DNA from 2 places in the Streptomyces amakusaensis genome. Region 2 is predicted to be linked to the other one. Evidence: riboswitches for the same ligand, from Rfam matches in the RefSeq annotation. Region 2 holds a riboswitch; the other holds the start of a gene.
The links. A riboswitch is a leader RNA that binds a small molecule or an ion and turns the genes downstream of it on or off. The one in region 2 is predicted to bind S-adenosylmethionine.
Positions count from the first base shown of each region.

Region 1: it holds a riboswitch for S-adenosylmethionine, as region 2 does, so the genes downstream of both, thrC (threonine synthase) here and ABD371_RS10510 (aminotransferase class V-fold PLP-dependent enzyme) in region 2, are expected to answer to the same signal.

Region 1 covers NZ_BAAASB010000001.1:568,111-583,840, reverse strand. Annotated here, with positions in the region: gene groL (chaperonin GroEL) at 1-1,557, opposite strand, end outside; gene ABD371_RS02455 (cold-shock protein) at 1,966-2,169, opposite strand; gene ABD371_RS02450 (MoaD/ThiS family protein) at 2,646-2,921, opposite strand; gene thrC (threonine synthase) at 2,942-4,231, opposite strand; SAM riboswitch class I at 4,248-4,396, opposite strand; gene ABD371_RS02440 (glucosyl-3-phosphoglycerate synthase) at 4,541-5,485, shown strand; gene ABD371_RS02435 (hypothetical protein) at 5,515-5,649, shown strand; gene ABD371_RS02430 (alpha,alpha-trehalose-phosphate synthase (UDP-forming)) at 5,729-7,138, shown strand; gene otsB (trehalose-phosphatase) at 7,144-7,995, opposite strand; gene ABD371_RS02420 (DUF3263 domain-containing protein) at 8,006-8,242, opposite strand; gene ABD371_RS02415 (extracellular solute-binding protein) at 8,274-9,536, opposite strand; gene ABD371_RS02410 (SIS domain-containing protein) at 9,859-10,752, shown strand; gene ABD371_RS02405 (ROK family protein) at 11,098-12,036, shown strand; gene nagA (N-acetylglucosamine-6-phosphate deacetylase) at 12,036-13,211, shown strand; gene ABD371_RS02395 (1-phosphofructokinase family hexose kinase) at 13,346-14,272, shown strand; gene ABD371_RS02390 (class II fructose-bisphosphate aldolase) at 14,362-15,288, shown strand; gene ABD371_RS02385 (CBM35 domain-containing protein) at 15,264-15,730, opposite strand, start outside.
Region 2 covers NZ_BAAASB010000005.1:119,870-135,599, reverse strand. Annotated here, with positions in the region: gene ABD371_RS10545 (rhomboid family intramembrane serine protease) at 127-864, shown strand; gene ABD371_RS10540 (Lrp/AsnC family transcriptional regulator) at 861-1,142, shown strand; gene ABD371_RS10535 (hypothetical protein) at 1,221-1,637, shown strand; gene ABD371_RS10530 (sensor histidine kinase) at 1,624-3,063, shown strand; gene ABD371_RS10525 (response regulator transcription factor) at 3,060-3,722, shown strand; gene ABD371_RS10520 (SLC13 family permease) at 3,868-5,280, shown strand; gene ABD371_RS10515 (glycerate kinase family protein) at 5,335-6,537, shown strand; gene ABD371_RS10510 (aminotransferase class V-fold PLP-dependent enzyme) at 6,489-7,862, opposite strand; SAM riboswitch class IV at 8,072-8,189, opposite strand; gene trpD (anthranilate phosphoribosyltransferase) at 8,316-9,380, opposite strand; gene qcrB (cytochrome bc1 complex cytochrome b subunit) at 9,514-11,148, opposite strand; gene qcrA (cytochrome bc1 complex Rieske iron-sulfur subunit) at 11,145-12,224, opposite strand; gene qcrC (cytochrome bc1 complex diheme cytochrome c subunit) at 12,221-13,033, opposite strand; gene ctaE (aa3-type cytochrome oxidase subunit III) at 13,111-13,728, opposite strand; gene ABD371_RS10480 (response regulator transcription factor) at 13,909-14,310, shown strand; gene ABD371_RS10475 (L,D-transpeptidase) at 14,417-15,673, opposite strand.

The sequences.
Region 1 (15,730 bases), on a different contig from region 2:
GGCGATGACGGCCTCGGTGGTCAGGAACAGCGCCGCGATGGAGGCCGCGTTCTGCAGAGCAGAGCGGGTCACCTTCGCGGGGTCGATGATGCCCTCGGCGATCATGTCGACGTACTCGCCGGTCGCGGCGTTCAGGCCGTGACCGATGGGCAGGTTGCGCACCTTCTCGACGATGACGCCGCCCTCAAGACCACCGTTGACGGCGATCTGCTTGAGCGGGGCCTCCAGGGCCAGACGGACGGCGTTGGCGCCGGTCGCCTCGTCGCCCTCGAGGTCCAGCTTCTCGAAGACCGAGGAAGCCTGGATCAGGGCCACGCCGCCGCCGGCGACGATGCCCTCCTCGACGGCCGCCTTCGCGTTGCGAACGGCGTCCTCGATGCGGTGCTTGCGCTCCTTGAGCTCGACCTCGGTCGCGGCGCCGGCCTTGATGACGGCCACGCCGCCGGCCAGCTTCGCGAGGCGCTCCTGGAGCTTCTCGCGGTCGTAGTCCGAGTCGGAGTTCTCGATCTCGGCGCGGATCTGGTTGACCCGGCCGGCGACCTGGTCGCTGTCACCGGAGCCGTCGACGATGGTCGTCTCGTCCTTGGTGATGACGACCTTGCGGGCGCGGCCCAGCAGGTCCAGACCGGCGTTCTCGAGCTTGAGGCCGACCTCCTCGGAGATGACCGTGCCGCCCGTGAGGATGGCGATGTCGTTCAGCATGGCCTTGCGGCGGTCGCCGAAGCCCGGGGCCTTGACGGCGACGGACTTGAAGGTGCCGCGGATCTTGTTCACGACCAGCGTGGACAGGGCCTCGCCCTCGACGTCCTCGGCGATGATCAGCAGGGGCTTGCCCGACTGCATGACCTTCTCCAGCAGCGGAAGGAGGTCCTTCACGTTGCCGACCTTGGAGTTCACGATCAGGATGTACGGGTCGTCCAGGGACGCCTCCATACGCTCCATGTCGGTGGCGAAGTACGCCGAGATGTAGCCCTTGTCGAAGCGCATGCCCTCGGTGAGCTCCAGCTCCAGACCGAAGGTCTGGGACTCCTCGACCGTGATGACGCCTTCCTTGCCGACCTTGTCCATCGCCTCGGCGATGAGCTCGCCGATCTGGGTGTCGGCGGCGGAGATGGAGGCGGTGGAAGCGATCTGCTCCTTGGTCTCCACGTCCTTGGCCTGCTCCAGCAGGGCGCCGGAGACGGCCTCGACGGCCTTCTCGATGCCGCGCTTGAGGGCCATCGGGTTGGCGCCGGCCGCCACGTTGCGCAGGCCCTCGCGGACGAGCGCCTGGGCGAGAACGGTCGCGGTGGTGGTTCCGTCGCCGGCGACGTCGTCCGTCTTCTTGGCGACTTCCTTGACCAGCTCGGCGCCGATCTTCTCGTACGGGTCCTCGAGCTCGATCTCCTTGGCGATGGAAACACCATCGTTGGTGATCGTGGGCGCGCCCCACTTCTTCTCAAGGACGACGTTGCGGCCCTTGGGACCGAGGGTGACCTTGACGGCGTCGGCGAGCTGGTTCATACCGCGCTCAAGGCCGCGCCGCGCCTCCTCGTCGAACGCGATGATCTTTGCCATGTGAAGTGTCCTCCACGGACTGGTGGGAAGCTCTGGCCGGACCGCGACGGCGCCCGCGACGGACGGCCCGCGCGCCGTGTGGTTCTCTGCCCCACAGGCCTGCGGACCTCACCTGCTCGGTCCATGTTCTGTCACTCTCACTAGGAGAGTGCTAACGCCAATGATTAGCACTCGCCCCTGCCGAGTGCAAGCGCCTCTGGCAGAACCGGCCCCTCGGGGAGGGTGCCGGAACCCCTCCCGGACCCGGGCCGCACAAGGCTCCCGGGGCAGGTGGGGGTAGGCGCGGCCCCGCCCGTACACGCGTGTGGGGTCCGCACCCCGTTTCCCGGGATGCGGACCCCAACATGCGTGAACGCGTCGGTGGCCGATCGCGTCGCAGGTGTCGCAGGTCTGGCTCGGACCGCGGAATCAGACCGCGAGCTTCACCATGTCCGCCTGCGGACCCTTCTGTCCCTGCGAGATTTCGAACTCGACTCGCTGACCCTCCTCCAGGGTGCGGTATCCGTCCATCTGGATCGCGCTGTAGTGGACGAATACATCCGCACCACCGTCGACCGCGATGAAGCCATACCCCTTCTCCGCGTTGAACCACTTGACGGTGCCCTGAGCCATGCCTAACTCCCCTATTACTGGCCCTTGCGCAGGACCGCACCTCGCGGACCCGGGTCAGATCTCACCCGCCGCGAGCCGTCCTCCAGGTGCGGAGGGAGGCTCTGCGGATGTGCGCCGGAACGCGTCGACCGCGGCTGAATGTATCTGCCCAACTGCCCTCTGCAACAGGTCAATCGGACGAGAAATCCGGGCACGGCGGATCGATGAATTAGCCTGAATTCACAAGGTTGTGGGGCAAGTCGGGCCCGACAAAGAAGACTTAAGCGGCAAATCAATCGCGCACATTGGCTGCTTCTTATCGCGCGGGGGCGCATTCTCGTATGCCGAGAAGCGCGGCCGGCCGCGGGACATTCCCCAACTGTAGCGCCTTCAATCCTGCGGAATTGCCCCCTCCGTTTATTTCGACGGAGAGGGCAACCGGTGTGGCGCGGGGAGGGTCCGGGAAGAACCCCGGAGGGCGGGAGGGGACCCGGGGATCAGCCTCCGGCGACCGCGGGAATGATCGAGATTCCGGCGCCGTCCGGCGTCACGGTGTCGAGACCCTGTTCAAAGCGGACGTCGTCGTCATTGACGTACACATTCACGAACCGGCGCAGCTTGCCGGTCTCGTCCAGGACGCGCGCGGCGATGCCCGAGTGATTGCGCTCCAGGTCCGCGATCACCTCGGAGAGGGTGGTGCCCTCGGCCGCCACCTCGGCCTGGCCGCCGGTGTAGGTGCGCAGAATGGTGGGGATTCGTACGTTGACGCTCATTTTCAGCTCTCCCAGGGGTTTCAGTGGGCCAGGCCGGCGTCGCGGAACGCGTCCAGGCTGGGGCGGATGGTCGCGGTGGGGCCGCTGGTCGGGGCGACCGCGTCCAGGGTCTTGAGACCGTCGCCGGTGTTGAGGACGACCGTGGTCAGCGTCGGGTCGAGCAGACCGGCCTCGATCAGCTTCCGGGTCACGCCCACGGTCACCCCGCCGGCGGTCTCCGCGAAGATGCCCTCGGTGCGGGCCAGCAGCTTGATCGAGTCCACGATCTCCGCGTCGGTGACGTCCTCGACCGCTCCGCCGGTGCGGCGGGCGATGTCCAGGACGTACGGCCCGTCCGCCGGGTTGCCGATCGCCAGCGACTTGGCGATGGTGTCCGGCTTCACCGGGCGCACCACGTCGTGTCCGGCCTTGAAGGCCGCCGAGACCGGCGAGCAGCCCTCGGCCTGGGCCCCGAAGATCTTGTACGGGCGGTCCTCGACCAGGCCCAGCTTGATCAGCTCCTGGAGCCCCTTGTCGATCTTGGTGAGCTGGGAGCCGGAGGCGATCGGGATCACGATCTGATCGGGCAGCCGCCAGCCGAGCTGCTCGCAGATCTCGTACGCGAGCGTCTTGGAACCCTCGCCGTAGTACGGGCGGAGGTTGACGTTGACGAAGCCCCAGCCCTCGCCGAGCGGGTCGCCGATCAGCTCGGAGCAGAAACGATTCACATCGTCGTAGTTGCCCTCGATGCCGACCAGCTCGCCGCCGTAGACCGCGGCCATGACGACCTTGCCCTGCTCCAGGTCGTGCGGGATGAACACGCAGGAGCGGAAGCCCGCCCGCGCGGCGGCAGCGCCGACCGCGCCGGCCAGATTGCCGGTGGAGGAGCAGGAGAGGGTGGTGAAGCCGAAGGCGCGGGCGGCCTCGACGGCGATCGCGACGACCCGGTCCTTGAAGGAGTGGGTCGGGTTGCCGGAGTCGTCCTTGACGAACAGGCCGCCGGTGACGCCCAGTTCACGGGCGAGGTTGTCGGCCTTGACCAGCTTGGTGAAACCGGGGTTCAGATTCGGCTTGCCGGCCACGTCCGCGGGGACGGGCAGCAGCGGGGCGTAGCGCCAGATGTTCTCCGGGCCGGCCTCGATCCGGGCGCGCAGCGCCTCGGGGCCCTCGGCGGGGAGGTCGTAGGCGACTTCCAGGGGGCCGAAACAGGAGGAACAGGCGAAGATCGGGCCCAGTTCGAAACGCTCACCGCACTCGCGACACGACAGCGCTGCGGCCGGTCCGAGATCGACAGGGGTGACGGGGGTGGTTGCGACGGTCTGCACAGCCATGGAGGGAGGCCCTTTCTCCTCATCTTTCCCATGGCGAGGCTCGCCATGAGACGGATTTGGCACCTTCCCGAGCCGGGAGCCTCATGCGCTGAACAGCGACTGAGACCGGCTGGAGGGTTGCCGGGGCTTCAACGGGCCGTATCCCTCTGCCCCTCTGGATGAGCGGTATTCGATTGTGTAACGCGGGAACGACCCCGACATGCGACGGGCGTCCGCGTTGTTCAAGACTGTAACCGAAGGCATGGACGGTTGAGATAGTCGTCCGCACCGCGAGATGCGTCACAGGGCTGCTGTGGGGAGTGGGTACACGTGCTCGATGAAGTGGAGCACTGGCTGACCGGGCGGACCTGGAAGGCCGCCGACCGGCCGCTGCACCGGCTGCTGGCGGCCAAGCGGGCGTCCTCGGCGACGGTCAGCGTCGTGCTGCCCGCGCTCAACGAGGAGGCGACCGTCGGGGACATCGTCACCGTGATCCGCCGGGAGCTGATGGAGACCGCCCCGCTCGTCGATGAACTGGTGGTGATCGACTCCGGCTCCACCGACCGCACCGCCGCGATCGCCGCCGCCGCCGGGGCGCGGGTGGTGCACCGGGACGCGATCCTGCCCCGGCTGCCGGCGCTGCCCGGCAAGGGCGAGGTGCTGTGGCGGTCGCTGATGGTGACCGGCGGTGACATCGTGTGCTTCGTCGACGCCGACCTTCGGGACTTCTCCGCCGACTTCGTCTCCGGGATCGTCGGGCCGCTGCTCACCGACCCGGGGATCGACTTCGTCAAGGCGATGTACGACCGCCCGCTGGACGACGCCCCGGGGCAGGGCGGGCGGGTCACCGAGCTGGTGGCCCGCCCGCTGCTCAATCTGCACTGGCCCCGGCTGGCCGGTTTCGTCCAGCCGCTGGGCGGCGAGTACGCGGCCCGCCGCTCCCTGCTGGAGTCGCTGCCCTTCCCGGTCGGGTACGGGGTCGAGCTGGGCCTCCTGGTCGACGCCCTGCGCGCGGTGGGCCTGGACGCCCTCGCCCAGGTCGACGTCGGCTCCCGCAAACACCGCCACCAGGACGCCCGGGCGCTCGGCCGGATGGCCGCGGCGATCTACCGCACCGCCCAGCTCAGACTGGAGCGCGGCCAGCTGGTGCGGCCGTCGCTGACCCAGTTCGAGCGCGGCGCGGACGGCTTTGTCCCGCGCACCCACCCGGTGGACACCGAGGAGCGGCCCCCGATGCGGGAGATCCGCGAGTACGCGGCGCGTCGGGCGGCCTGAGCCCCGCCCGCCGGTCGAACATCGTATGTATGAACTTCGCCCGTCATGTCCTGATGTCGGCCGAGCGGCTCTGGCTGCTCGGCGGACTCGTCCTCAGCCTCGCCGCCGTCGCGGCCGTCGCCCTCGCCGCCGGGCGGGGCCGCCGGGGCGGCCGTGCCGAATGAGCCGAGTGCCCGGGGCGAGTGAGCCGACCGGAGGCGTACGCACGTTTGAGGCCCCACCCGGCGGGCTAGGTTTCGCGACATGGTCTCCGAGCCCCCCGCAACACCGGTCCGCGCCCAGATCCTCGTAGCGTCGAACCGGGGTCCGATCTCCTACGCCCTCGGCGAGGACGGAGCGCTCGACGCCCGGCGCGGCGGCGGCGGGATGGTCTCCGGGCTCTCCGCCGCCGGCTCCGGCGCGGACTCCCTCTGGGTCTGCTCCGCCCTCGGCGAGGGCGACCGCGAGGCACTGCGGCGCGGTGTCGGCGAACCGGGCGTGCTGATGCTCGACATCGACCCGGACATCCACTCCGCCGCGTACAACGACATCGCCAACTCCGTCCTCTGGTTTGTCCACCATCTGCTGTACCAGACCCCGCTGGAACCCGTCTTCGACGCGGACTTCCGCCGCCGGTGGAGCGCGTACGAGAGCTACAACCGCGCCTTCGCCCAGGCCCTGGCCGACCACGCCGGCGACGGGGCCGCGGTCCTCGTCCAGGACTACCATCTGGCGCTCGTCCCCGGCCTGCTCCGCGAGCTGCGCCCCGATCTGCGGATCGGACACTTCTCGCACACCCCCTGGGCCCCCGCCGACTACTTCCGGCTGCTCCCCGACGACATCGCCGAACAGCTGCTGCGCGGCCTCCTCGGCGCGGACCGCACCTGCTTCCTCACCCGCCGCTGGGCCGACGCCTTCACCGACTGCGCCGTGCGGGTGCTGGGCGAGGACGCCCTCACCGGCCGCCGGATCGGGGTCCACGGGCTCGGCGCGGACGCCGGCTTCCTCAAGGAGCGCTCGCACCGGCCGGACGTGGCCGAGCGGATGACCGCCCTCCGCGAGCAGATCGGCCCCGGCCGCCGCACCGTGGTCCGGGTCGACCGCACCGAGCTGTCCAAGAACATCGTGCGCGGCCTCCTCGCGTACCGGCAGCTGCTCGACACCCGCCCCGAGTGGCGCGAGCGCGTCGTCCACCTCGCCCTCGCCTACCCCTCCCGTCAGGATCTGGCGGTCTACCGCGAGTACACGGCCGAGGTGCGCCGGGTCGCCGACGAGATCAACGAGAAGTACGGCACCGACGGCTGGACGCCGGTCGTCCTCCATGTGAAGGACGACTTCGCCCGCTCGCTCGCCGCCTACCGGCTGGCCGACGTCGCCCTGGTCAACCCGATCAGGGACGGGATGAACCTGGTCGCCAAGGAGATCCCGGTCGTCTCCGACGAGGGGTGCGCGCTGGTGCTCTCCCGCGAGGCGGGGGCGTACGAGGAACTCGCGGCGGACGCGCTCACGGTCAACCCGTACGACATCACCGGCACCGCCGACGCGCTGCACCAAGCGCTGAGCATGCCGGCGGACGAACGGCTCCGCCGCACCGAACGGCTCGCCGCCGCGGCGACCGCGCTGCCGCCGCAGCGCTGGTTCCTGGACCAGCTGGAGGCCCTGCGCGCGCTCTGAAGGTTTTACGGCAGCCGGGAGGCGAGAGCGGCGAGGAACTCCACCACCGCCGACGGGCCGGGGAGCAGCAGATCGGCCCGCTCGGCGAGTTCGGTGACCTCCGTGCTGCCGCTGCACACCAGCAGCCCCGGCACCCCTTCCGCGCGGAGCTTCTCCACCGCGGCGTAGGCGGGCAGATCGCCGAGGTCGTCGCCCGCGTAGAGCACGGCCCCGGCCCCCGTCCCCCGGGCGTACGCGGCGAGGGCGACGCCCTTGTCCATCCCCGGCGGGCGCAGCTCCAGCACCATCCGCCCCGGCTCCAGCACCAGACCGTGCCGGGCGGCGAGCGCGGCGAGCGGGCCGCGCAGCGCCTCGAAGGCGGCCCCCGGATCGCTCGCGCGACGGGTGTGGACCGCGACCGCCCGGCCCTTCTCCTCGACCCATACGCCCGTCACACCGGCGAATCCTTCGAGGAGGCCGGGGAGTTCGGCGCGGACGGCCGCGACGCCGGGATGCGCCTCGGGGGCGTCCACGGTGTCGCTGACGGCGTCCCACCGCTCGGCCCCGTAGTGGCCGAGCACCACCAGCCGCTCCAGACCCGGCACCCCCGAGAAGCCGCCGTACCGGACCGCGACCTCGGCGGGCCGGCCGGTGACCACGGCCACCGACGCGACCTTCGGCGCGAGCCGCGCCAGCGCGGGCACCGCGCCGGGATGGGCGCGGGCCCGCTCCGGGTCGGGGACGATCTCGGCGAGGGTGCCGTCGAAGTCCAGCGCGATCACCGCCTCGCGCGGCCGGGCGAGAATCGCGGCGAGCCCGTCCCGGCCCGCGGGCGTCGAAGGGGCCGGCAGGGGATGCGCGTGCGGGGAGCTGCCCATGGCCCCGAGCCTATCGGCGCTCGCGTCTCTCGTCCCTGACCCGGCGCAGCCGGTTCACGGTGACCGGATCGTGCTCCAGCGCGCGCCGGTCGTCGAGCAGCGCGTTGAGCAGCTGGTAGTAGCGGACCGGGGAGATCCCGAGCCGCTCCCTGATGGCGCGTTCCTTCGCGCCGGGCCCGGGCCAGGAGCGCTGCTCCATGGCCAGCACGGCCCGCTCCCGCTCGGAGAGCGGCTCGGTGTCGGTCATGCCCCCAATTTAGGCGGTCGCTCCCGTTCGCTCACTCCCGTTCCTTCTCCTCCTCCAGGGCCGCGTTCTGGGCGATCTTGTCCAGCACCTTGGCCGGGGAGCCGCCGGGGGCCACCGCCTTGCCGATGTTCCGCTTGATGTCGTCGCTGACCAGGGCCCAGGAGGTCTTGTCGACCGGGGGCAGCTGCGCGCTGGGCAGCTCCTGGAGGAACTCCCGCAGATTCTTGTGCCGGGGGTTCAGCTCCATCGCCTCGGAGGCGGAGACGGTCACCGGCAGCAGATCGTTCTGGGACGCGAAGGCGAGGACGTTCTCGTCGGTGAAGAGGAAGTTCAGGAAGGTGCCTATCTCGTCCTTGTTGCCGTTCTCCTTGAAGCCCATGATCCAGTCGGCGACGCCGAGCGGGGCCTTCGGCTTTCCGTCCCGGCCGGGCACCGGGACCTTGCCCAGCTCGATGCCGGCCTTCTCCGCCTGCCTCATCAGCGAGGGATGGCCGTTGAGCATCCCCACCTCGCCCCGGGTGAAGGCCGCGTACGCCGCCTTGCGGTTCAGCTCGCCGGGGGTGCCGGGGCCGGTGAGGCCGGGTGCGACCAGGTTGGACTTGACCCAGTCCAGGGTGGCGGTGTTCTCGTCGGTGTCGATGGAGTACGAGCCGCCCGGGTCGACATAGCCGTTGCCGTCGCCGCCGAGCAGCCACATCATCGTCTCGATCTGGGCCTCCTCGGGCCCCAGCGGCAGCGCGAACGGATAGTCGACGTCCGTCTCCGACTTGAGCAGCTCGGCCGCCTCGCGCAGCTCCTCCCAGGTCTCGGGAGCCTTCGCCACACCGGCCTGCTCGAAGAGTTCCTTGTTGTAGAAGAGCAGCCGGGTGGAGGCCGCGAACGGCAGCCCGTACTGCACCCGGCGCTGCTCGCCCGCCTGTACGAGGGGGCCGAGGAAGTTGGCCTGCACGGGTACGGAGAGCAGCTGGTCGGCGGTGTACAGCTTGTCGGCCGCCGCGTAGTCGGCGTACGCGCCGATCTGGGCCATGTCGGGGGCCTCGCCCTCCTTGACCAGCTCGGCGACCTTGCGGTCCACATCGGTCCAGGGCTCGATCTGCACCTCGACGTCGATGTGGGAGTTCTCCGCCTCGAATTTCTCGACGAGCCCCGCCCAGTACGTCTTGCTGCTCTGGCCGCCGTTGACGTCGTAGTCGGCGGCGACGAGGGTGAGTGTCACCTCGTCCGGCGAACCGCCCGACGCGCCGCATCCCGTGAGGGTGACGGCCGTCGCCAGCGCGGCCGCAGCCGTCCTCATGCCTAAGAAGTGCCGCTGCACAGCTCTTTTTCCACCTTGTCGATCGCTGGATGTGTGCACCGACGCCGGATGCGCGCCGGTACGCCGCGGCCCTGCCGCCCCCCGGGCGAGCTGACGATTTTCCATCAACCCCCCTTCAGTGGTCTATGCCGCGCGGTCTCACTTCTGCAACACCTGTTCTACAGAGGGGTTTTGTAACGGGAGTGCGGTGGGTGCCATTGCCCGGATGTGTCCGGGCCTGCTAAGCACGTCCCGGCACGAAGTGCTCAGGTGCCGGTCCGCATACACGTGTACGCGCAGCCTCTTCAAGGAGTCATGCCACATGTCCCGTACCGCAACAGAGATAGCGACTCAGCCGGCCTGCTGGCGGCGGGCCTCGGACGCCGCGGCCTCCTTCGCGGGGCTGCCGGCGAAGGGGGAGCGGGTGGCCGTCACCGGGTGCGGCACCTCGTGGTTCATGGCGATCGCGTACGCCGCGCTGCGGGAGGCGGCGGGGCAGGGGGAGACCGACGCCTTCGCCTCCTCGGAGTTCCCGGTGGGGCGCTCCTACGACCGGGTGGTGGCGATCACCCGCTCCGGGACGACGACCGAGGTGCTGGAGCTGCTGACCGCCCTGCGCGGGACGGTCGCCACGACGGTCCTGACCGCCGACCCCGGGACGCCCGTGATGGCGCTGGCGGACACGGTGGCGGTACTGGACTGGGCGGACGAGGAGTCCGTCGTCCAGACGCGCTTCGCGACGACGGCCCTGGCGTTCCTCCGGGCGGGCCTCGGGGAGGTGCCCGGCCTGAAGACGATCGCCGAGGCGGCGGCCGACGCCGAGACCGCGATCGCCGAGCCGCTGCCGGCGGCCGTGACCGGGGCGGAGCAGTGGACCTTCCTGGGGCAGGGCTGGACGTACGGGCTGGCCCTGGAGGCGGGGCTGAAGATGCGCGAGGCGGCCGGGGCGTGGACGGAGGCGTACCCCGCGATGGAGTACCGCCACGGGCCGATCGCGATCACCGGGCCCGGGCGGGTGGCGTGGGTGTTCGGCGAGGTGCCGGAGGGGCTGGCGGGGGACGTGGAGCGGGTGGGCGGGGAGATGGTGGCGAGGGAGGGGGTGGATCCGATGGCGGAGTTGGTGAGGGTGCAGAAGTTGGCGGTGGGGGTGGCGGAGGGGAAGGGGTTTGATCCGGATCGGCCGAGGAACTTGTCGCGCAGCGTGATTCTGTCTTGACCGGGTGGTGAGCTGCGGGTTCTTGTCGGGGGCGCTGCCCCCGAACCCCCGCGCCTCAATCTCCCCCTGGCTCCGCCGGGGGGACCCCAGCGGGGCTGGAATTGGCCTTCTTCCGCTTCGGCGCAGGGCTGAAATCGGCGGCCCGGCAGGGGTGGTCGCACTCCCCCGGAGGGGAGGGTTTCGGGGGAGTGGAATGATCCCTTCCGGGGGGTTCTGGAAGGTGGATTCGGAGGGGTGGCGGTGAGGGGAAAGGGCTTGCGACCTGCGGAGGAGTTTGTACGGTTGCGCAACAATCAGGTGTAGTGGACTAGACCTTTCGGGGGCTGTCGCGCGAGACTGTCCCACGTGAGACACGTCATCGCCCTCGATGTGGGCGGCACCGGCATGAAAGCCGCCCTCGTCGGCGCGGACGGGAACCTCCTTCACGAGGCCCGGCGCGCGACCGGGCGGGAGCGTGGCGCCGAGGCCGTCGTACAGTCCATTCTCGACTTCGCCGGAGACCTCCGGGCGTACGGCGAGGAGCACCTCGGTGTGTCCGCGCTGGCCGCCGGGGTCGCCGTACCCGGGATTGTCGACTCCGAGAACGGGGTGGCGGTGTACGCCGCCAACTTGGGGTGGCGGGACGTTCCCATGCGCGAACTGCTGAGCGCACGCCTCGACGGGCTTCCGGTCGCTCTCGGCCATGACGTCCGCACCGGCGGGCTCGCCGAGGGCCGGATCGGCGCGGGCCAGGGGGCGGACCGCTTCCTGTTCATTCCGCTGGGCACCGGCATCGCGGGAGCCATCGGCATCGGCGGGACCATCGAGGCCGGCGCGCACAACTACGCGGGCGAGATCGGCCATGTCGTCGTCCGCCCCGACGGCCCCGTCTGCGGCTGCGGACAGCGCGGCTGCCTGGAGACCCTGGCCTCCGCCGCCGCCGTCAGCCGTGCCTGGGCGAAGGCCAGCGGAGACCCCGCCGCCGACGCCGCCGACTGCGCCAAGGCGGTCGAGTCGGGCGACCCGAAGGCCCTCGCGGTCTGGCGGGACGCCGTCGACGCGCTCGCCGCCGGACTGGTCACCGCGATCACCCTGCTGGACCCGCGCGTCCTGATCATCGGTGGCGGTCTCGCCGAGGCCGGGGAAACCTTGTTCACACCACTGCGGGCCGCCGTCGAGGAGCGAGTCACGTTCCAGAAGCTGCCCTCCATCGTTCCGGCCGCCCTCGGAGACACCGCTGGTTGTCTGGGCGCCGGGCTGCTCGCCTGGGATCTGATCGCCACTGACTCGGAGGTAACCGCCTAATGGCCGCTCGCGCCGCACTCGCCGACCGCGCCGCACGCGCCGACAGCACCGTCCTCACCGGCGCCCGGGTCGTACTGCCGACCGGGACCGTCGAGAACGGCCGGGTGACTGTCGACGGGACCAAGATCGCCGGCACCGCCCCCGAGAACGCGCCCACCCGCGATCTGTCGGGCCACTGGATCGTGCCCGGCTTCGTCGACCTCCACAACCACGGCGGCGGCGGAGCCTCCTTCACCGGCGGCACCACCGAGGACGTACTGCGCGGGGTGCGCACCCACCGCGAGCACGGCACCACCACCCTGGTGGCCTCGCTCGTCACCGCCGACATCGATTTCCTCACCCGGCGCGCCGCCGCCCTCGCCGAACTGGTCCAGCAGGGCGACCTCGCGGGCATCCACTTCGAGGGCCCCTTCATCTCCCCCTGCCGCAAGGGCGCGCACAGCGAGGAACTGCTGCGCCACCCCGACCCGGCCGAGGTGCGCAAGCTCATCGACGCCGCGCGCGGCACCGCCCGGATGGTCACGCTCGCCACCGAGCTGCCCGGCGGCCTCGACTCCGTACGGCTGCTCGCCGAACACGGTGTGATCGCCGCCGTCGGGCACACGGACGCCACCTACGAGCAGACCGTCGCCGCCATCGACGCGGGCGCGACCGTGGCGACCCACCTCTTCAACGCGATGCCGCAGATCGGCCACCGCGCCCCCGGGCCGATCGCCGCCCTGCTGGAGGACGAGCGGGTCACCGTCGAACTGATCAACGACGGCACCCATCTCCACCCCGCCGCCCTCGAACTCGCCTTCCACCGCGCGGGCGCGCGCCGGGTCGCCTTCATCACCGACGCCATGGACGCCGCCGGCTTCGGCGACGGCCGCTACCAGCTCGGCCCGCTCGCCGTCGACGTCGTGGACGGCGTCGCCCGGCTCGCCGAGGGAGGCGCGATCGCCGGCTCCACGCTCACCCTGGACACCGCCTTCAGACGCGCCGCCACCGTCGACCGCATCCCGGTCGAGGACATCGTCCAGGCGATCTCCGCCAACCCCGCGAAGCTCCTCGGCATCGACGACCGCGTCGGCTCCCTGGAGCCCGGCAAGGACGCCGACCTGGTCGTCCTCGACGAGGAGTTCCGCCTCAAGGGCGTGATGCGCCAGGGCTCCTGGGTGATCGACCCCGCGTAGGGGGGTTCACGAAGTACAAGCGCAAACACTTGTGCAAGCACGGCAAGGCGGTTGGTCCGGGGTCTGGGCCAACCGCCTTCCTTTTGGCATGATCAGGGCGTCTGTCAGCGCGGTCTGCCGAAGGGGGTGTCACGGTGATTCTGACGGTCACGCTCAACACCGCACTCGACATCACCTACACCGTGGGGACGCTCACCCCGCACACCAGCCACCGCGTCGGCGAAGTCGCCGAACGTCCCGGCGGCAAAGGCGTCAACGTCGCCCGGGTGCTCTCCGCCCTCGGCCACGAGACCGTCGTCACCGGCTTCGCGGGCGGCCCCGTCGGAGCCGTGCTGCGCGACCTCCTCGCCCCGCTCCCGCCGCGCGACGCGCTGGTCGCCACGGCGGGGAGCACCCGCCGCACCATCGCCGTCGTGGACGCCGCGAGCGGGGACACCACACAGCTGAACGAGCCGGGGCCGGTCGTCGCCCCCGAGGAGTGGGCCGCCTTCCTGGAGCGGTACGCGGAACTCCTGCGGGAGGCCGAAGCGGTGGCCCTCTGCGGGAGCCTGCCCCCGGGCATACACGTCGGGGCGTACGCCGAACTCGTCCGCCGGGCCCGCGCCGCGAAGGTCCCCGTACTGCTCGACACCGACGGGGAGCCGCTGCGCCGGGGCATCGCCGCGCGCCCCGACCTCGTCAAGCCCAACACGGAGGAACTCGCCCGGCTGACCGGCGCGCGCGAGCCCCTGCGCGCCGCCCGCGACGCCCGCCGCCGGGGCGCGCACACCGTGGTCGCCTCGCTCGGCGCGGACGGTCTGCTCTCGGTGGGCCCCGACGGCGTCTGGCAGGCGGCCGGGGCGGGACCGGTCCGGGGCAACCCCACCGGAGCGGGCGATTCCATGGTCGCGGCCCTGCTCGCCGGGGTGGTCGAGGGCATCCCCTGGCAGCAGAACCTGGCCCGCGCGGTCGCCCTGTCGGCGGCGACCGTGGCGGCCCCGGCGGCGGGCGAGTTCGACCGCGCGGCATACGAGCGGCTGCTCCCGGGAGTGAGGGTGAGCGAGCGCGCGGTCTCCGCATGACACCGCCGCGTACGTCAGTACGGGTGGAACGACCCCGCACCGTCGGGCCGTACAACGGGCGACCGGTGCCCGGGAAGTGAGAACGGACCATGCCACTCGTCCCCACCGCTGAACTCGTCCGTGCCGCGGTCGCCGAACGCCGCGGGGTCGCCGCGTTCAACGTCATCACCCTGGAGCACGCGGAGGCGATCGCCGAGGGCGCGGAGAGCGCGGGCGCGCCCGCCATCCTCCAGATCTCCGAGAACGCCGTCCGCTTCCACGGCGGCGAGCTCTCCGCCGTCGCCGCCGCCGCGCGCGCCGTGGCCCGTACGTCCAGCGCGCCCCTCGCGCTCCATCTCGACCATGTGGTCTCCGCCGGACTGCTGCGCGCCGCCGAGGGCCACGGCTTCGGCTCGGTGATGTTCGACGCCTCGAAGCTGCCGTACGAGGAGAATGTGCGGGCCACGGCCGACGCGGTCCGCCGGTGCCACGAGCGCGGCATCTGGGTCGAGGCCGAGCTGGGGAAGGTCGGCGGCAAGGAGGGCGAGCCCCCGCTCGACGCGCACACCCCCGGCGTCCGCACGGATCCCGCCGAGGCCGCCGCCTACACCGCCGCGACCGGCGTGGACGCCCTCGCGGTGGCCGTCGGCTCCTCGCACGCGATGACCGAGCGCACCGCCGCCCTCGACCACGCACTGATCGCCCGGCTGCGCGCGGCGGTCCCGGTGCCGCTGGTGCTGCACGGCTCCTCGGGCGTCCCCGACGGCGAGATCCGGGCGGCGGTCGCGGCCGGCATGGTGAAGATCAATGTGGGTACGGCGCTGAACACGGCGTTCACCGGAGCCGTACGGGAGTTTCTGGCGGGCCGTCCCGAGGTGGTCGACCCCCGGAAGTACCTGGGGCCGGCGCGTACGGCGATGGCCGGGACCGTGGCGGGCTTTCTGGGGCTGCTGAGCGCCCCGGGCCGGGCCCCGGGTTCAGTGCCCGGCCCGGCGGAGCCCGGTACGGCGGCTCAGAGCTCGCCGTCGCTGACCTGAAGCCAGTCGAGGACCACATCGCACTTGTTGTCCTGCTCGCACGAGATCTTGATCTCGTTCTCGCCGTCCTGAAGCGTCACCGGCGCCCAGGTGGTCTGCCAGTTCTTCTCCCACTCGGAGTCGCTGGAGTTGATGAAGTCCTTGAGCCCCAGCGGGTTGGTGTTCGCCTTGCCGTTGATGGTCAAGGTGGCGTTGGCCTCCTTGTTGGGGATGGCGTAGCGGACGTAGAGCCGGTAGTCGCCCGCGCTGGCGACCTTCGCCTTCCAGGTGACGGAGGCGCCGACGTTGTTGAAGTTGCCGATGAACGCGCCGCCGGTGCCCTGGGCGCCCTCGATGTCCGTCTTCGCCTGGGCGTCGCCGCCGAGGCGCAGGGTGACCGCGTCCTGCTTGGGCAGCCCGGCGGGCTCCTCGTCCTCCTCCTTCTCGGAGGGGTCGGCGGTGG
Region 2 (15,730 bases):
TTTCCGGTTGCCGCGGTGCGCCGTCGAACTGCGGGTGTACTCCCCGTAACTCTATGGCCTCGCGGGTATCCGGGGACACGGCGAGGCACTCTGTACCGTTCCATTCCACTACGCCATCATCTGTCCATGGTCGATTGGCGGGGTGTGGCCCTGGGCGCGATCCGGGGTGCGGCGACGGGGCCCACCGTGACATACGGCGTGATCGCCGTCTGCTGCGCGGTCTTCCTGGTCTCCCCGGTCTCGGGGCTCAATCCGTCCTACGGGACGGGGGACGCGCTGCTGGCGGCCCAGAGCGCGTACTTCGAGCGCTGGGGGGTGATCCCCGCCGAACTGATGAGCGGCGACCCCGGCACTCTGCTGACACCTTTCACCGCGCTCTTCGTCAGCGGAAACTGGCTGCATCTCCTCGGCAACATGCTCTTCCTCTACGTCTTCGGCGCGATGGCCGAGGAACGGCTCGGTCAGCCGGAGTTCATCCTCTTCTACACGGTCACGGGCTATGTGGCGCTCTGTGCCTACGCGGCGGCCAACGCCGGGTCCGACCAGACCCTGGTGGGAGCGTCGGGGGCGATCTCGGGGGTGCTCGGGGCCTTTCTCTTCCTCTTCCCGAGGGCGAGGGTCACCAGTCTCTTCCCGTTCCTCTTCTTCCTGCCGCTGCGCTTCCCCGCCTGGATCGTGCTGATCTTCTGGTTCGCGCTCCAGTGGCTGGCGGCCTCGGGGGCGGGGAGCGGCGGGCCGGGAGTGGCGTATCTCGCGCATCTGGTGGGATTCGGGGCCGGATTCCTCTACGCATGGGGACGTTTTGGACGTGGGGCTAGAGTGAAGTCCCCAGCAGCGGCCACCGAGGGAGAAAGCAAGCCGTGATCACCGCGATCGTGCTCATCAAGACCAGCGTGGACCGGATCCCCGAGATCGCGGAGTCGATCGCCGCCCTGGACAGCGTCAGCGAGGTCTTCTCCGTCACCGGTACGTACGACCTGATCGCGATGGTCCGGGTGGCCCGGCACGACGATCTGGCCGAGGTGATCCCGGGCAGCATCAGCAAGATCGCCGGGGTGGAGGCGACCGACACCCATGTGGCCTTCCGCACCTACTCGCAGCACGATCTGGAGGCGGCGTTCGCGATTGGGCTGGATTCCTGAGCCCCGAACCCCCAAGATGAAGACTTCCTCATCTTCGTCTCATCCAGCTTCTCTCATGATCTGGCCAGTATCGAACACATGGTCTTCTCTCATCGCATAGCGGCACTCGCCGCGGTCGTCGCGATCCCCCTGGGTATCGCGGTGACCAGTTACGCCCTCACCGACAGCCCGGACGACCGCAAGGTTCCCCCGAAGGTGGAGCTCCCGACGGGCACCCCGGCGGGTTCGTCCGGTTCCTCGGTGACCCCGGAGGAGCCCACCGAGCCCCGCCCCGCCGACTCGGGGCCCTCCTCCCCCCGCCCCGTCCCCAGCGACGAGACGGTCAGCACCCAGCAGCCCGGCCCCGGCTCCGACACCCCCTCCCAGCCGGTGGACGAGACCGTCTCCGGGCCCCCGGTGCGCGAGAACCCCCCGAGCGGCGACGACAACGACGACGACGGCAACGGACAGGGCGACGACGGCCCGGGCGGCGACGACTTCGGTGACGACGGCTGACCCCGTACGCCGCTGGGTCTCCGCACGGCTGCGCATCCTGCTCTGGCTGCTGCTCGTCATGGCAGTGGCCCTGGGCGCGGTGGCCACGGCGACCCGCTCCGTACTGCTACGCGATGTGGACCATCGGATCAACGGCCTCCTGGTCCAGGAGGCCGCTGAGTTCGCCAACTTCGTCGCCCAGGGCGTCGACCCCAGCGACGGCAAGAAGTTCAGCGACCCCAACCCGCTGCTGCGGGTCTTCCTCGCCCGCCAGTACGCCGACCCGGACGAGGAACTGCTCGGCCTGGTCGGCCGGGCCGGCATGGGGCCGGCCAGCAAGGCGCAGGAGCGCGAGGCCAGGGCCTACAAGCCGCTCGCCGACGACTCCGCCTCACTGGCCGCCGTCTTCGAGTCCCCGCACGCCACCGGCACCCTGAACCGCCCGCAGGGCGAGGTCCGCTGGGCCAAGGTGGTGATCGACTCCGGCCCCGGCCACGAGTCGGCGGCCTTCGTCGTCGCCATCCACCCCAAGGGGGAGCAGGACAAGGCCAACGACATCTTCCTGATGCTGCTGGCCATCTCCGGGGTGGCCCTGCTGATGACCACCGGTGTCGGCTGGGCCGTCGCCGGCCGCATCCTCCAGCCCGTACGGCTGGTGCGCACCACCGCCGCCCAGCTCACCGAACAGGATCTGACCCGGCGGATCCCGGTCGAGGGCCGCGACGACATAGCGGCGCTCGCCGAAACGTTCAACGCGATGCTGGACCGGCTGGAACGGGCCTTCGCCGCGCAGCGGGAGTTCGTCGACGACGCCGGCCACGAGCTGCGCACCCCCATCACCATCATCCGCGGGCATCTGGAGCTGATGGGCGACGATCCGGTCGACCGGGAGGAGACCGTACGGATCGTCATGGAGGAGCTGGACCGGATGAGCCGCATCGTCGAGGACCTGCTGCTGCTCGCCAAGGCCGAACGGCCCGACTTCGTCTCCGCGGAGCCGGTGCAGCTCGGCGAGCTGACCGCCGACGTCTTCGTCAAGGCGCGCGCGCTCGGCGAACGGGAGTGGACCCTCGCCGGGGTCGCCGACGCCGAGGTGCACGTCGACGCGCAGCGGATCACCCAGGCCATGGTCCAGCTCGCCCAGAACGCCGTCCAGCACACCGTCCCCGGCCAACGGGTCTCCATCGGCTCCCGCAGCCGGGAGGACGGCATCGAGCTGTACGTCGCCGACACCGGCCCCGGCGTCCAGCCGCAGGACGCCGAGGTCATCTTCGAACGGTTCCGGCGCGGCACCGCCCGGCGCGGCGCGCGCGCCACCGGCGCGGGGCTCGGGCTCGCCATCGTCAAGGCCATCGCCGAGGGCCACGGCGGACGGGTCGAACTGCGCCCCACCGAAGGCGGCGGCGCCACCTTCGTCCTCGCACTCCAGAGAGAAGCGACCCTGTGAATCGGATACTCATCGTCGAGGACGAGGAACGCATCGCCTCCTTCGTGGAGAAGGGGCTGCGGGCCAACGGCTTCACCACCACCGTCGTCGGCGACGGCGACGCCGCCTACGACTACGCCGTGACCGGCGGTTTCGATCTGGTCGTGCTGGACATCGGGCTGCCCGGCAAGGACGGCTTCACCGTGCTGCGCCAGCTGCGCGAGGCCCGGGTCTCGGTGCCGGTGATCGTGCTCACCGCACGGGACTCGGTACGGGACACCGTGGCCGGCCTGGAGGGCGGCGCGGACGACTGGATGACCAAGCCCTTCCGCTTCGAGGAACTGCTCGCCCGGGTGCGGCTGCGGCTGCGCACCGCGGCGGGCGCGCCCGAGGTCACGGTGTTGCGCAACGGCGAGCTGACGCTCGATCTGCGCACCCGGCGGGCCCGCTCGGGCGAGCGGACGGTGGATCTCACCGCACGCGAGTTCGTCCTGCTGGAGCTGTTTCTGCGCCACCCGGGGCAGGTGCTCTCCCGGGAGCAGATCCTGTCGCACGTCTGGGGGTACGACTTCGACCCCGGCTCCAACATCGTCGACGTCTATGTCCGCGCCCTGCGCAAGAAGCTGGGGGCCGGACGGGTCGAGACGGTACGGGGGATGGGATACCGGCTGCCCGAGTGAGCGGGCGGACGGTGGGGGACGAGACGGGACGGGCCCGGGGCGGAGGAGCCCCGGGCTTCTTCCGTTCGTCCCCGGGCCCGCCGCGTGAAGTTCCTTTCATCAAGTGCTCATGGAGCCCTCACCGCCCGGGTGAAATCTCTTCCATGTGACCTTGAACCTGCGACAAGCGGCGACCCTGTGCGTGGCCCTGAGCATCTGCGCACTGCTCATCGTCCCCGGAAACTTCCCGGGGCTGAGCGGGGACGCCCGTATCACCCTCGCCGTCTTCGCCCTGGCGACCTGCGCCTGGATCGGCACGCCGATCGACGACACCTATATCGCCCTGGGCGCGGGGCTCGCTCTGACCGCGACGGGGGTGATCAGCAGCGACGAGCTCTTCGGCACCCTCGGCGACGACACCGTGTGGCTGCTGATCTGCGCCTTCGTGCTGGCCGCCGCGGTGGCCAGGACCGGGCTCGCCGGGCGGGCCGCCGCCTTCCTGGTCGGCGGTGCGCGCACGGTGCGGCAGCTGGTCCATCTCACCACCGCGGCGCTGGTGGTCACCGCCTTCGCGGTGCCCGCGACCTCGGGGCGGGCCGCGCTCGCCATGCCGGTCTTCCTGGCGCTGGCGAAGGCCCTGTCGGACCGCAAGCGGCTGGTGGTGATGCTGGCGCTGCTCTTCCCCACCGTCATCCTGCTGTCGGCGGTCGCCACGCTGATCGGCGCGGGAGCGCATCTGATCACCGTGTCGGTGCTGTGGGAGGCCGCCGGGGAGCGCATCGGCTTCACCGAGTGGCTGATGATCGGACTGCCGCTGGCCGTGGTCTCCTCCCATCTGGCGGCGGAGGCGGTGCTGTTCACCACGACCCGCCGCGAGGACCGCAGGGGTCCGGTGCACATCACCGCCGAGGAGATCCAGAAGCACAGCGACAAGCCGGTCACCGGACCGCTGGAGGCCGCCGAGACCCGGTGCGCCCTGCTGCTGGGCACGGTGGTCGTCCTGTGGTGCAGCGAGCCGCTGCACCGGGTGCCGCCCGCCGTGGTGGCGCTGATCGGGGCCATAGTGGCGGCATCGCCGGCGCTGGGCACCGTACGGCTCAAGGACGCGCTCAAGACCGTGCCGTGGTCGCTGCTGCTGTTCATGGCGGCGACCATGGCGATGGGTGTGGCGCTCGCCGACTCCGGGGCCGCGAAGTGGCTGGTCGGCGGGGTGCCGCTGGATCTGCCGCCGTGGCTGTTCCTCACGGTGGTGGTGGGTGTCTCCACCATGGCGCACCTGGTGCTCCAGTCACGGTCGGCGAGATCCTCGGTCCTGGTGCCGCTGGTGGTAGCCGCGGCCGTCGGCGCGGGGGTCAACCCGGTCGCCGCCGCCCTCGCCTCCACCGCCGCCGCGGGCTTCTGCCACACCCTGCCCGCCTCCGCGAAGCCGGTCACCCTCTTCGCCGAGATCCCCGGGACCCCCACGTACACCCCGCGCGATCTGCTCCGGCTCTCCGCCGTGCTGGCCCCGATGACCGCGGCGCTGGTGCTGCTGTTCGCGGTCGCCGTCTGGCCGCTGATCGGCGTACCGCTCCGCTGACGGCCGCCCCCGAACCTCAACCCTCTGTTCAACCCTCTGTCAGGAGTTCATACGATGCTGACCCGATTCGCGATCGCCCCCAGCGGTTTCAAGGAGTCCCTCTCCGCGCAGTCGGCCGCCGAGGCCATCGCCGAGGGCGTACGCAGGGTGGTGCCCGACGCCGAGATCGATCTGATCCCGCTCGTCGACGGCGGCGAGGGCACGGCGCAGGCGCTGGCCTCCGCGTCCGGCGGACGGCTGGTGCGGCTGCGGGCCACCGGGCCGACGGGCGAGCCGATCGACACCCACTTCGCGCTCCTGGGCGACCGGGAGGAGACCGCGGTGGTGGAGATGGCGGCGGTCGCCGGCCTCTCCCTCGTACCGCGTGAGCTGCGCGATCCCGGCGCGACGACGACCTATGGCGTGGGCGAGCTGATCTCGGCCGCGCTCGACACCGGCGTCCGGCGGATCCTCGTCGGCTGCGGCGACTCCGGCACCTCGGACGGCGGGGCCGGGGCGCTCCAGGCGCTCGGCGCGCGGCTGCTCGACCAGAGCGGCCGGGAGCTGCCGCGCGGCGGCCGGGAGCTGGTCCGGCTGGCGCGCATCGACGCCTCCGGGCTCGATCCCCGGCTGGCGCGGACCGAGATCCGGGTCGCCTGCAACCCGTTCAACGTGCTGTGCGGCGAGCGCGGGGTGGCGAGGGTCTTCGGGCCGCAGAAGGGGGCGACGCCCGCGCAGGTCGAGCTGCTCGCGGCGGGCCTGGAGCGGTGGGCGGCCGTGCTCACCCGGGATCTGGCGGTCCGCACCGATCTGTACGACGGGCCCGGCACCGGGGCCTCCGGCGGTCTGGGCGCGGGGCTCGCGGCGCTCGGCGCCGCGCTGCTGCCGCGCTTCGACGTCCTCCTGGACCATCTGGACCTGGACGCCCGGCTGGCCCGCGCCGATCTGGTGCTGACCGCCGAGGGCGCGCTCGACCACCAGACCCCGCGCGGCAAGGTGCCGGCCGAGGTGGCCAGGCGCGCCAAGCTCTACGGGCGCGAGGTGCTGGCGCTGGCGGGCACCATCGGGGAGGGCGCGCATCTGGTGCGCTCCTCGGGGGTGGACGCGTACAGCTCGATCCTGCCCGCGCCGGTCTCGCTCACGGAGGCGCTCGGGCGCGGTGGGGAGTTCCTCACCGACGCGACCGAGCGTGCCCTGCGGATGATTCTGATCGGGACCCGGCTACCGGTTCACGCGGAGGCGGTGTCCGGGACGCACCGGCCGTCCTCGGTGCGGTAGTTCCACCGCGCGCCCTGGGCGACGAGTTCCTTGACGGCGCGGACGAAGCGCTCGACGTGCTCCTCGGGGGTGCCCGCGCCGAAGCTGACCCGGATCGCGTTGAGCGAGCGCTCGCCCGGCTCGCTCTCCGGCGCGCCGCACTCCCCCGGGTCCTGCGGGTCGCTGCCGAGCAGGGTGCGGACCAGGGGGTGGGCGCAGAAGAGTCCGTCGCGGACGCCGATGCCGTACTCGGCGGAGAGCGCGGCGGCGAAGTGGGAGCTGTTCCAGCCCTCCACCACGAAGGAGATCACGCCGACCCTGGGGGCGTCGTCGCCGAAGAGCGAGAGCACCCTGACCTCGGGGACCTCGGCGAGACCGGAGCGGACCAGGCCGACCAGCCGCTGCTCACGGGCGACGAGCTCGTCGAAACCGGCCTCGGTCAGGGCCTTGCAGGCGGAGGCTATGGCGTAGACGCCGATGACATTGGGCGAACCGGCCTCGTGGCGGGCGGCGGTGGAGTGCCACTCGACCTCGACACCGCCGTCGGCGCGGCGCGCGACCTTGCGGGACGCGCCGCCGCCGGCGAGGTAGGGGTCCGCCTCCTGGAGCCAGTCGGCGCGGCCGGCCAGCACGCCCGAGCCGAAGGGCGCGTAGAGCTTGTGTCCGGAGAACGCGACCCAGTCGACGTCGAGTTCGCGGACGGAGAGCGGGTGGTGGGGGGCGAGCTGGGCGGCGTCCAGGACGATGCGCGCGCCGTGGGCGTGCGCGGCGGCGGCGAGTTCCCGTACGGGCCACAGCTCGCCGGTCACATTGGACGCGCCCGTCACACAGACCAGGGCGGGGCCGTAGGGGTCGCGGTCGGCGAGGGCGCGCTCCAGGGTGGTGACGGCCTCGGCCGGGGTGCGGGGGGCGTTGAGGTAGGTGACCTCGGCGTCGCGCCAGGGGAGCAGGGAGGCGTGGTGCTCGGTCTCGAAGACGAAGACCTGGCAGCCGGCGGGGAGCGCCGCGGCCAGCAGGTTCAGCGAGTCGGTGGTGGAGCGGGTGAAGACCAGCTGGTCGCCCTCGCGGCAGTCGAGGAACTCGGCGACGGTGCGGCGGCTGTTCTCGAAGAGGTCGGTGGAGAGCTGGGAGAGGTAGCCCGCGCCCCGGTGGACGCTGCCGTAGTAGGGCGCGTACGCGGCGACGTCGTCCCAGACGCGCTGGAGGGCGGGGGCGCTGGCCGCGTAGTCCAGGGCGGCGTAGGTGACTTCGCCGCCGGTGACGAGGGGGACCGTCACATCGCGGCCGAGGACGGCGAGGGGGGTGCTCACGGTGGTGTCGACGGCGGTGTTCGGGCGTGCGGACATGGCGATATCTCCCGGCAGGACAGGCGGAATGGCTTCTTGGACCCGGCCGCGGATGTGCGGAATCGCCGTGCGGCGTGCCGGGGATTACCTCGGGGAGCGCGGCGGAGGCCGCGCGTGGAGGGTGTGCTGAAGAAGGGGCGTACAGCCCTATCGCATTCGCTTGCTCACGAGACTGCTCCCTTGAGGACCAGGACCCCAGGGCGTGCAGGGGTCCGCGCTTGCCGCAGACCTCGCTGCCTACGGCCTGGTCTTCACCCGGGGCACCCCGCCACGGACGGAGGGTTGCCGGACAGCGGGCCGGGGCCGTAGTCGCTGTCGCTCATGACCTGCCGGAACCGTATGCCAGCGGAACGCGACAGCGCAAGACCGTTCCGCATCCCAAGACGGTCCGCACACGGAGAGGCCCCCGCGGGCTTGGGAAGCCGGCGGGGGCCCTGGGCGCGCGGGAAGGCGTCAGGCGCTGGTGGCGGCGACCCAGCGGTCGAGGGCGGCGGCGGCGGCGCCGGAGTCGATGGAGTGGGCGGCGCGGGTGACCGCCGCCGCGAGCTGGTCCTCCAGCGAGGCGTCCGAGGGCGCCAGGGCCACCAGCGCCGCCGCCGAGTTGAGCAGGACCGCGTCACGGACCGGCCCCCTCTCCCCGGCGAGGAGGCGGCGGGCCACCTCCGCGTTGTACGAGGCGTCCGCGCCCCGCAGGGCCTCCACCGGGACCAGCGGGATCCCGATGTCCCTCGGGTCGAAGGACTGCTCCCGCACCGAGCCGTCCCGTACCACCCAGACCCGGGACGTCGCCGTCGTCGTCAGCTCGTCCAGCCCGTCGTCGCCCCGGAACACCAGCGCGGAGGATCCGCGCTCGGCGAGCACGCCAGCGAGGATGGGTGCCATCCGGGCGTCCGCGACACCGGTGGCCTGGGCCTTCACCCGGGCCGGGTTGGTCAGCGGGCCGAGGAAGTTGAAGGTGGTGCGGATGCCCAGCTCCTTGCGGGCCGCCGCCACATGGCGGAGCGCCGGGTGGAACTTGACCGCGAAGCAGAAGGTGATGCCCGCCTCCTCCGCGACCTCGGCGACCCGCTGGGGGGTCAGCTCCAGATTGACGCCGAGCTTCTCCAGGACGTCCGAGGCCCCCGAGGCGCTGGACGCCGCCCGGTTGCCGTGCTTGACGACCTTCGTACCGGTCCCCGCGACGACGATCGCGGACATCGTGGAGATGTTGACCGTCTTCGCGCCGTCGCCGCCGGTGCCGACGATGTCGACGCTGGGGCCCGGCACCTCGATGAGCCGCGCGTGCTCGTACATCGTCCGGACCAGGCCGGAGATCTCCGCGACGGTCTCGCCCTTGGCGCGCAGCGCCACCGCGAACCCGGCGATCTGCGCGTCGGTGGCCGCGCCGCTGAGGATCTGGTGCATCGCCCAGGCGGTGGCGTCCGCGCTCTGGTCGTGCTGGTCGAGGAGGGAGTTCAGCACGAGGGGCCAGGAGAGGTCCGCCACGCTGTCGCCGCCTGCCGGGGTCACAACGTTCATGGTCCGCTCCAGGGTCCATCTGGGGATAAGGGGTAGGTCTCCACCCTATCCAGCCCCGGGGACGGCCAAGAGCCCCGTCCATTGCCTGGACGGGGCTCTTGGCTGTGGCGATCGTAACGATCAGATCAGGCGATCAGTGGTGGCCGTGGCCACTGGTGATCTCCTTGTACTCCTCGGCGGTGGGCTTGGGAATCTGGTTCCCCTCGCCGTAGAAGCTCTGGCTGAGCTTGGCCTGCGTCTTCTTGACGAGCGAGACCTTCCGCTCCACGCCGTTCTTGTCCACGGTCGGGCCGATCTCGATCGGCTTGTACTGCTCGTGCGCGGTGAGGCGGTACAGCTCACCCTGGCTGAGCGGCTCGTGGACCTCGACGAACTCACCGTGCGGCAGTCGCTTGATGATGCCGGACTCGCGTCCGTGCAGCACCTTGTCCCTGTCGCGGCGCTGGAGCCCGAGGCAGATGCGCTTCGTGACGATGAAGGCGATGACCGGTCCGGCGAAGAAGAAGATCCGGACGAACCAGGTGATCGCGTTGATCGACAGGTTGAAGTGCGTGGCGACGATGTCGTTGCCACCGCCGATCAACATGATGAAGTACGCGGTCAGCCAGGCCACACCGAAGGCCGTACGCGTCGGGGCGTTGCGCGGGCGGTCCAGGATGTGGTGCTCGCGCTTGTCCCCGGTGATCCAGGACTCGATGAAGGGGTAGACCCCGATCGCGCCCAGCACCAGCGGGAAGGCGATCAGCGGGATGAGTACGCCCAGGGCGAGTGTGTAGCCGAAGGCGTTGATCTCCCAGCCTGGCATCACACGGATCAGACCCTCGGCGAAGCCCATGTACCAGTCGGGTTGCGCGCCGGTGGAGACCTGGTCGACCCGGTAGGGGCCGAGTGCCCAGATCGGGTTCAGCGTGGCGACGGCGGAGACCACCGCGATGATGCCGAAGACCAGGAAGAAGAAGCCTCCCGCCTTGGCCATGTAGACCGGCAGCAGCGGCATGCCGACGACGTTCTTCTCGGTACGGCCGGGACCCGCGTACTGCGTGTGCTTGTGGTAGACGACCAGGATCAGATGGCCCACCAACAGTCCGAGCATGATGCCCGGCAACAGCAGGATGTGGATCGAATAGAACCGGGACACAAAGTCGTGACCTGGGAACTCCCCGCCGAACAGGAACATCGAGATGTACGTGCCCACGACTGGCACGGCCAGGATCGCGCCCTGCATGAAGCGGACGCCGGTGCCCGAGAGCAGGTCGTCCGGGAGCGAGTAACCGGTGAAACCGGTGAACATGCCCAGGAAGAGCAGCAGGAAGCCGAAGAGCCAGTTGACCTCGCGCGGCTTGCGGAAGGCGCCCGTGAAGAAGACGCGCATCATGTGGACCATCATCGCGGCGACGAAGATCAGCGCGGCCCAGTGGTGCATCTGCCGGATGAGCAGACCGCCGCGGACGTCGAAGCTGATCTCCAGCGTCGAGGCGTAGGCCTCGGACATGCGTACGCCCTGCATGGGGACGTAGCTGCCGTGGTAGACGATCTCGTTCATCGACGGGGTGAAGAACAGCGTCAGATACACACCCGTGAGGATGATGATCACGAAGCTGTAGAGGCAGATCTCACCGAGCATGAAGGACCAGTGGTCCGGGAAGATCTTGCGCATGTTGGCCTTGGCCAGGGAGTAGATCCCCAGCCGGCCGTCCGCCCAGTCGGCGACCCGCTCACCGGCGGGTGCTTTGCGCTCGGGGCGCTTGGTCTCAGTTGCAGTACTCATCCGCGCTCCCAGAAGGACGCACCGACAGGCTCGTCGAAGTCGCCGAGCGCTTCGAGGTTGCCCTCCGCGTTCACACCGATCCGCAGCTGCGGAAGGGGGTGACCGGCGGGGCCGAAGATGACCCGGGCTCCGTCGGAGAGGTCGAAGGTGGACTGATGACACGGGCAGAGCACGTGGTGGGTCTGCTGCTCGTAGAGGCTGATCGGGCAGCCGACATGGGTGCAGATCTTGGAGAAGGCCACGATGCCCTCGTGGGACCACTCGAGCTCTCGCTTGTCCTTGATGTCGTCCGGACGGATCCGGACGATCATCAGGGCGGCCTTGCCGATCTCTTTCTGGAAGTCGTGGCTGTCGTCCTTCAGGCCCTCGGGCATGGCGAAGACGAGCGAGCCGACGGTGATGTCCTCGGGACGCAGCGGCTCATGCGTGTTCATGTTGATGAGCTGCTTGCCCTTGGCCCAGAGCGTCACCCGGAGCTTGCGCTCCGGCAGCGGACCGAGGTCGCGCAGAAGGACCACTCCGGTGAGCGGGACCAGCGCCATCGCGCCGAACATCGTGTTCCGGATCAGCTTGCGACGGCCGAAGCCGGACTCCTCGTTGCCCGCCGCGAAGTCGGCCAGAACCTTGGCCTTGACCTCGGGCGAGGCCTCGATGGGGTGCCGCTCGTCCGCGACCTCCTCGTCGGACATCAGGGTGCGGGCCCAGTGGACCGCGCCCGCCCCGATGAAGAAGAGGGCCCCGCCGAGCGTCCAGCCCAGCGAGAAGTTCAGCGCGCTCACCCGGCCGAAGGGCCAGATGTAGACGAGCTTGTCGACGGGGAAGGCCACGAAGGCGGCGATGAACGCCACCGTGGACAGCATCGAGAGCGTGAAGAAGAGGGCCACGGTGCGCTCGGAGCGCTGGGCGGCCCGCTCGTCGATGTCCTGGATGCGCGGCTTGTGGGCCGGCAGTCCGGGATCGTGGAACGGGTCCTCGTCCACACGCTGGGCCACGGCGGTGCCGCCGTGCCCTGCCGCGCCGTGCGCGGTGCCCTGCTCAGCCGGCAGGTTCTCTTCTGGAATGTCTTGGCTACTCATGACTTCTTGGCCTTAGCGGTGTGGGCCGCGACCCAGACGGCGGTTGCGATCAGCGCACCCAGACCGAAGATCCAGGCGAACAGACCCTCACTGACGGGACCGAGCCCGCCCAGCGTCAGACCGCCGGGGCTCGACGCCTTGTCCGGGTCGTTCATGGTCTCGACGTAGGCGATGATCTCCTTCTTCTCCTTCTCCGGCATGACGCCGTCGGGGAAGGAAGGCATGTTCTGCGGGCCGGTCTGCATGGCCTCGTAGAGATGCTTGTTGCTGACGCCCTCAAGGGTGGGGGCGTACTTCCCCTCCGTCAGCGCGCCGCCCTTGCCGGTGAAGTTGTGGCACTGGGCGCAGTTGGTACGGAAGAGATCGCCGCCCCTGGCGACGTCGGCGCCCTTGGGGCTGTACTGGTCCTCGGTCGGCGTGATCGGACCGGCACCGAGCGAGGCGACGTACGCCGCGAGCTGGTCGATCTCGGCCTGGGAGTAGATGACCTTCTTCTTGGGCACCTGCGCACCGGGCTGCTGCGCCGGCATACGGCCGGTGCCGACCTGGAAGTCGACGGAGGCCGAGCCGACGCCGACGAGGGAGGGACCGTCAGTGGTGCCCTCGCCGCCGGTTCCGTGGCAGCTCGCGCAGCCGACGGTGTACAGCTTCTTGCCCTCCTCGATGGCGAGGGACTGGGAGGTTTCTTCGGCCTGTGCCTTGTCCGCAGGCGCGAACGCGGCGTACAGCCCCCCGGTGGCCGCCAGCGCGAGGAGTAGGACGACGACCGCCGCCAGCGGATGGCGTCGTCGTGCGGAGAGCTTTTTCACGGATTACCCCGGTGTCAGGATTTTCTGCGTCGATGCTTCTGGACTGTGTCTGCTTCGGGCGCGAACGCCCACGCCCGTTACTTGATCATGTAGATCGTGGCGAAGAGGCCGATCCAGACGACATCGACGAAGTGCCAGTAATAGGACACGACGATGGCGGAGGTTGCCTGCTCGTGGGTGAATCTCCTGGCCGCGTACGTCCGGCCCAGGACCAGCAGGAAGGCGATGAGTCCGCCTGCCACATGCAGTCCGTGGAAGCCGGTGGTCAGGTAGAACACCGAGCCGTAGGGGTCAGACGAGAGGGAGATCCCGTGCTGGACCAGCTCGGTGTACTCGTAGACCTGACCGCCGATGAAGATCGCGCCCATGATGAACGTGATGATGAACCACGTGCGGAGCTTCTTCACATCGCCGCGCTCGGCGGCGAATACGCCGAGCTGGCAGGTGAGAGAGGAGAGCACCAGGATCGTGGTGTTCGTCGCCGAGAACGGGAAGTTCAGAAGGTCGGCCTTCGAGGACCAGAACTCGGCACCCGTTACCGAGCGCAGAGTGAAGTACATCGCAAAGAGGGCCGCGAAGAACATCAGCTCGGAACTCAACCAGATGATGGTTCCGACGCTGACGAGGTTCGGCCGATTGACCGACGGGTGCGCGTGCCCGGTTTCTACTGTCGTTGCTGTCGCCACGACCGACATTATGTCGGTCGCTTATCCCGCCCTCACTCCGGGGGGTGCCGTTCGGTGTGTCAGCCGCCCCCGTCCGGCCCGAACGGCCCATCGCCAGGGTGTCCGAACCGCTGTTTGCGAACAGGGTGAGCGAGTAGCATCCGGGCCACCGGTACCTGATCCAGAGGGACCCAACGACGCGGAGGAACAATGCAGCCGACCGCCACCGTGCTGGTCTACAGCGATGACGCCAACACCCGTGAGCAGGTACGGCTCGCGGCCGGGCGCAGGCCCGCGGCCGATGTCCCCCCCGTCGCCTTCATCGAGTGCGCGACGCTCCCGGCGGTGCTGGAGCGGCTGGAGGAGGGCGGGGTCGACGTCTGTGTGCTGGACGGCGAGACCGTGCCCGCGGGCGGGATGGGCGTCTGCCGGCAGATCAAGGACGAGATTTTCGACTGCCCGCCCGTGTTGCTGCTCATCGGCCGCCCCCAGGACGCCTGGCTGGCCACCTGGAGCCGCGCGGAGGCCGCTGTGACGCTTCCGGTGGACCCGGTGGAGTTCGCGGACGCGCTGGCCGCCCTGCTGCGCGAGAGGCTCGGTGTGGGGGCCTGACGCCTTCCCGCGCGGGCACGGCGGTCTGACGGGCCGTCGCGGGCCCTCAGGGGCGCCAGGAGGGCTCCAGGGGGCCTCCGCGGGACTCGGGGGGCTCAGGGGGGGCTCAGATACGGGGTCGCAGCCGTGCCACGTCGGTGGCGCTGCTGCCGTCCCTGACCGCGCCGACGAGGGCGCTGCCCTTGCGCCAGTCGGCCCAGGAGAGATTCCAGTCCCCGTAGCCGTTGCCGAAGGTGTCCATCTCGTCGCCGACGCTGTTGATGACATGGACGAGGTCGCCCTCGCGCACGGTCTCGTAGAACCAGGCCGCGTTGCCGGTGGACATGCCGGTGCAGCCGTGGCTGACGTTGGCGTAGCCGTGGGAGCCGATGGACCAGGGCGCGGCGTGGACGTACTCGCCGCTCCAGGTGACCCGGGTGGCGTAGTAGACCGGCAGGTCGTAGGCCTCGGAGCCGCCGATGCCGACGCTGGAGCCGCGCATCCGGACGAAGTACTCCTTGCCGAGCACCACCTTGGTGCCGTTGCGGGTGGAGAAGCCGGGCTTCCCGGTGGTGATCGGAATGGTGTTGATCACTTCTCCGTTGCGGAGCACGGTCATCCAGTGCGAGGAGGCGTCGGTGTAGGCCTCGACCCGGTCGCCGATGGTGAGTTTGAGGGGGTCGGAGGCACCGCCGTACAGCTGGTGGGAGACCTTGACGCCCTGGAGGTTGCTGGAGACGGTCACCTTCGCGCCCGCCGGCCAGTAGTCCTTGGGCCGGAAGTGCAGCACCTCGCCGTTGACCCAGTGCCAGGCGCCGTCGACCGACGGCTTCGAGTCAACTTTGAGGGCGCGTTCGACCACGGATCTGGCCTCGCGGTCCTCGATCGGCGCGCTGAGCTCCGCGATGATGGGCTGCCCGACGCCGTAGGTGCCCTCCTCCGGGCCGAAACCCACGGTCAGCTGCCGTTTGGCCGGGGATGTCTCAAAACCGAGCGTACGGGTGCCGGGAGCGCCCTTCTTGTCCTCGGTGGCGACCCTGGCGGTGTACTTCGCGCCGGCCGACAGGGCTCCGGTGGAACGCCAGCGGCTGCCGTCGGCGGCGAGCTCGCCCGCCAGATGGTGGCCCGAGTCGTCGACGACGGTGACATCGGTGATCCGGGCGCCCGTCCGCTCGGTCTCGGCGACGGTGACCTCGAGGGGCTTGTCGGGGCTGGCCTTCGCGGAACCCTGCGGGGTGTTGAAGACGATCTGGCGCGCGGCGTCGAAGGGCTTGGCCGAGAGCGGGTGGCTCTTCGTCTCACCGCACGCGGTGACGACCGACCCCAGGGCCAGGACCAGCAGGGTGCAGCGGAGAACTGAGCTGAGGCGCGGCGTCTGGTTCATAGCTTCACGGTATGAAAATCACACCACAGCGGCGCGTTGAGTGCGTACAAACGGGCG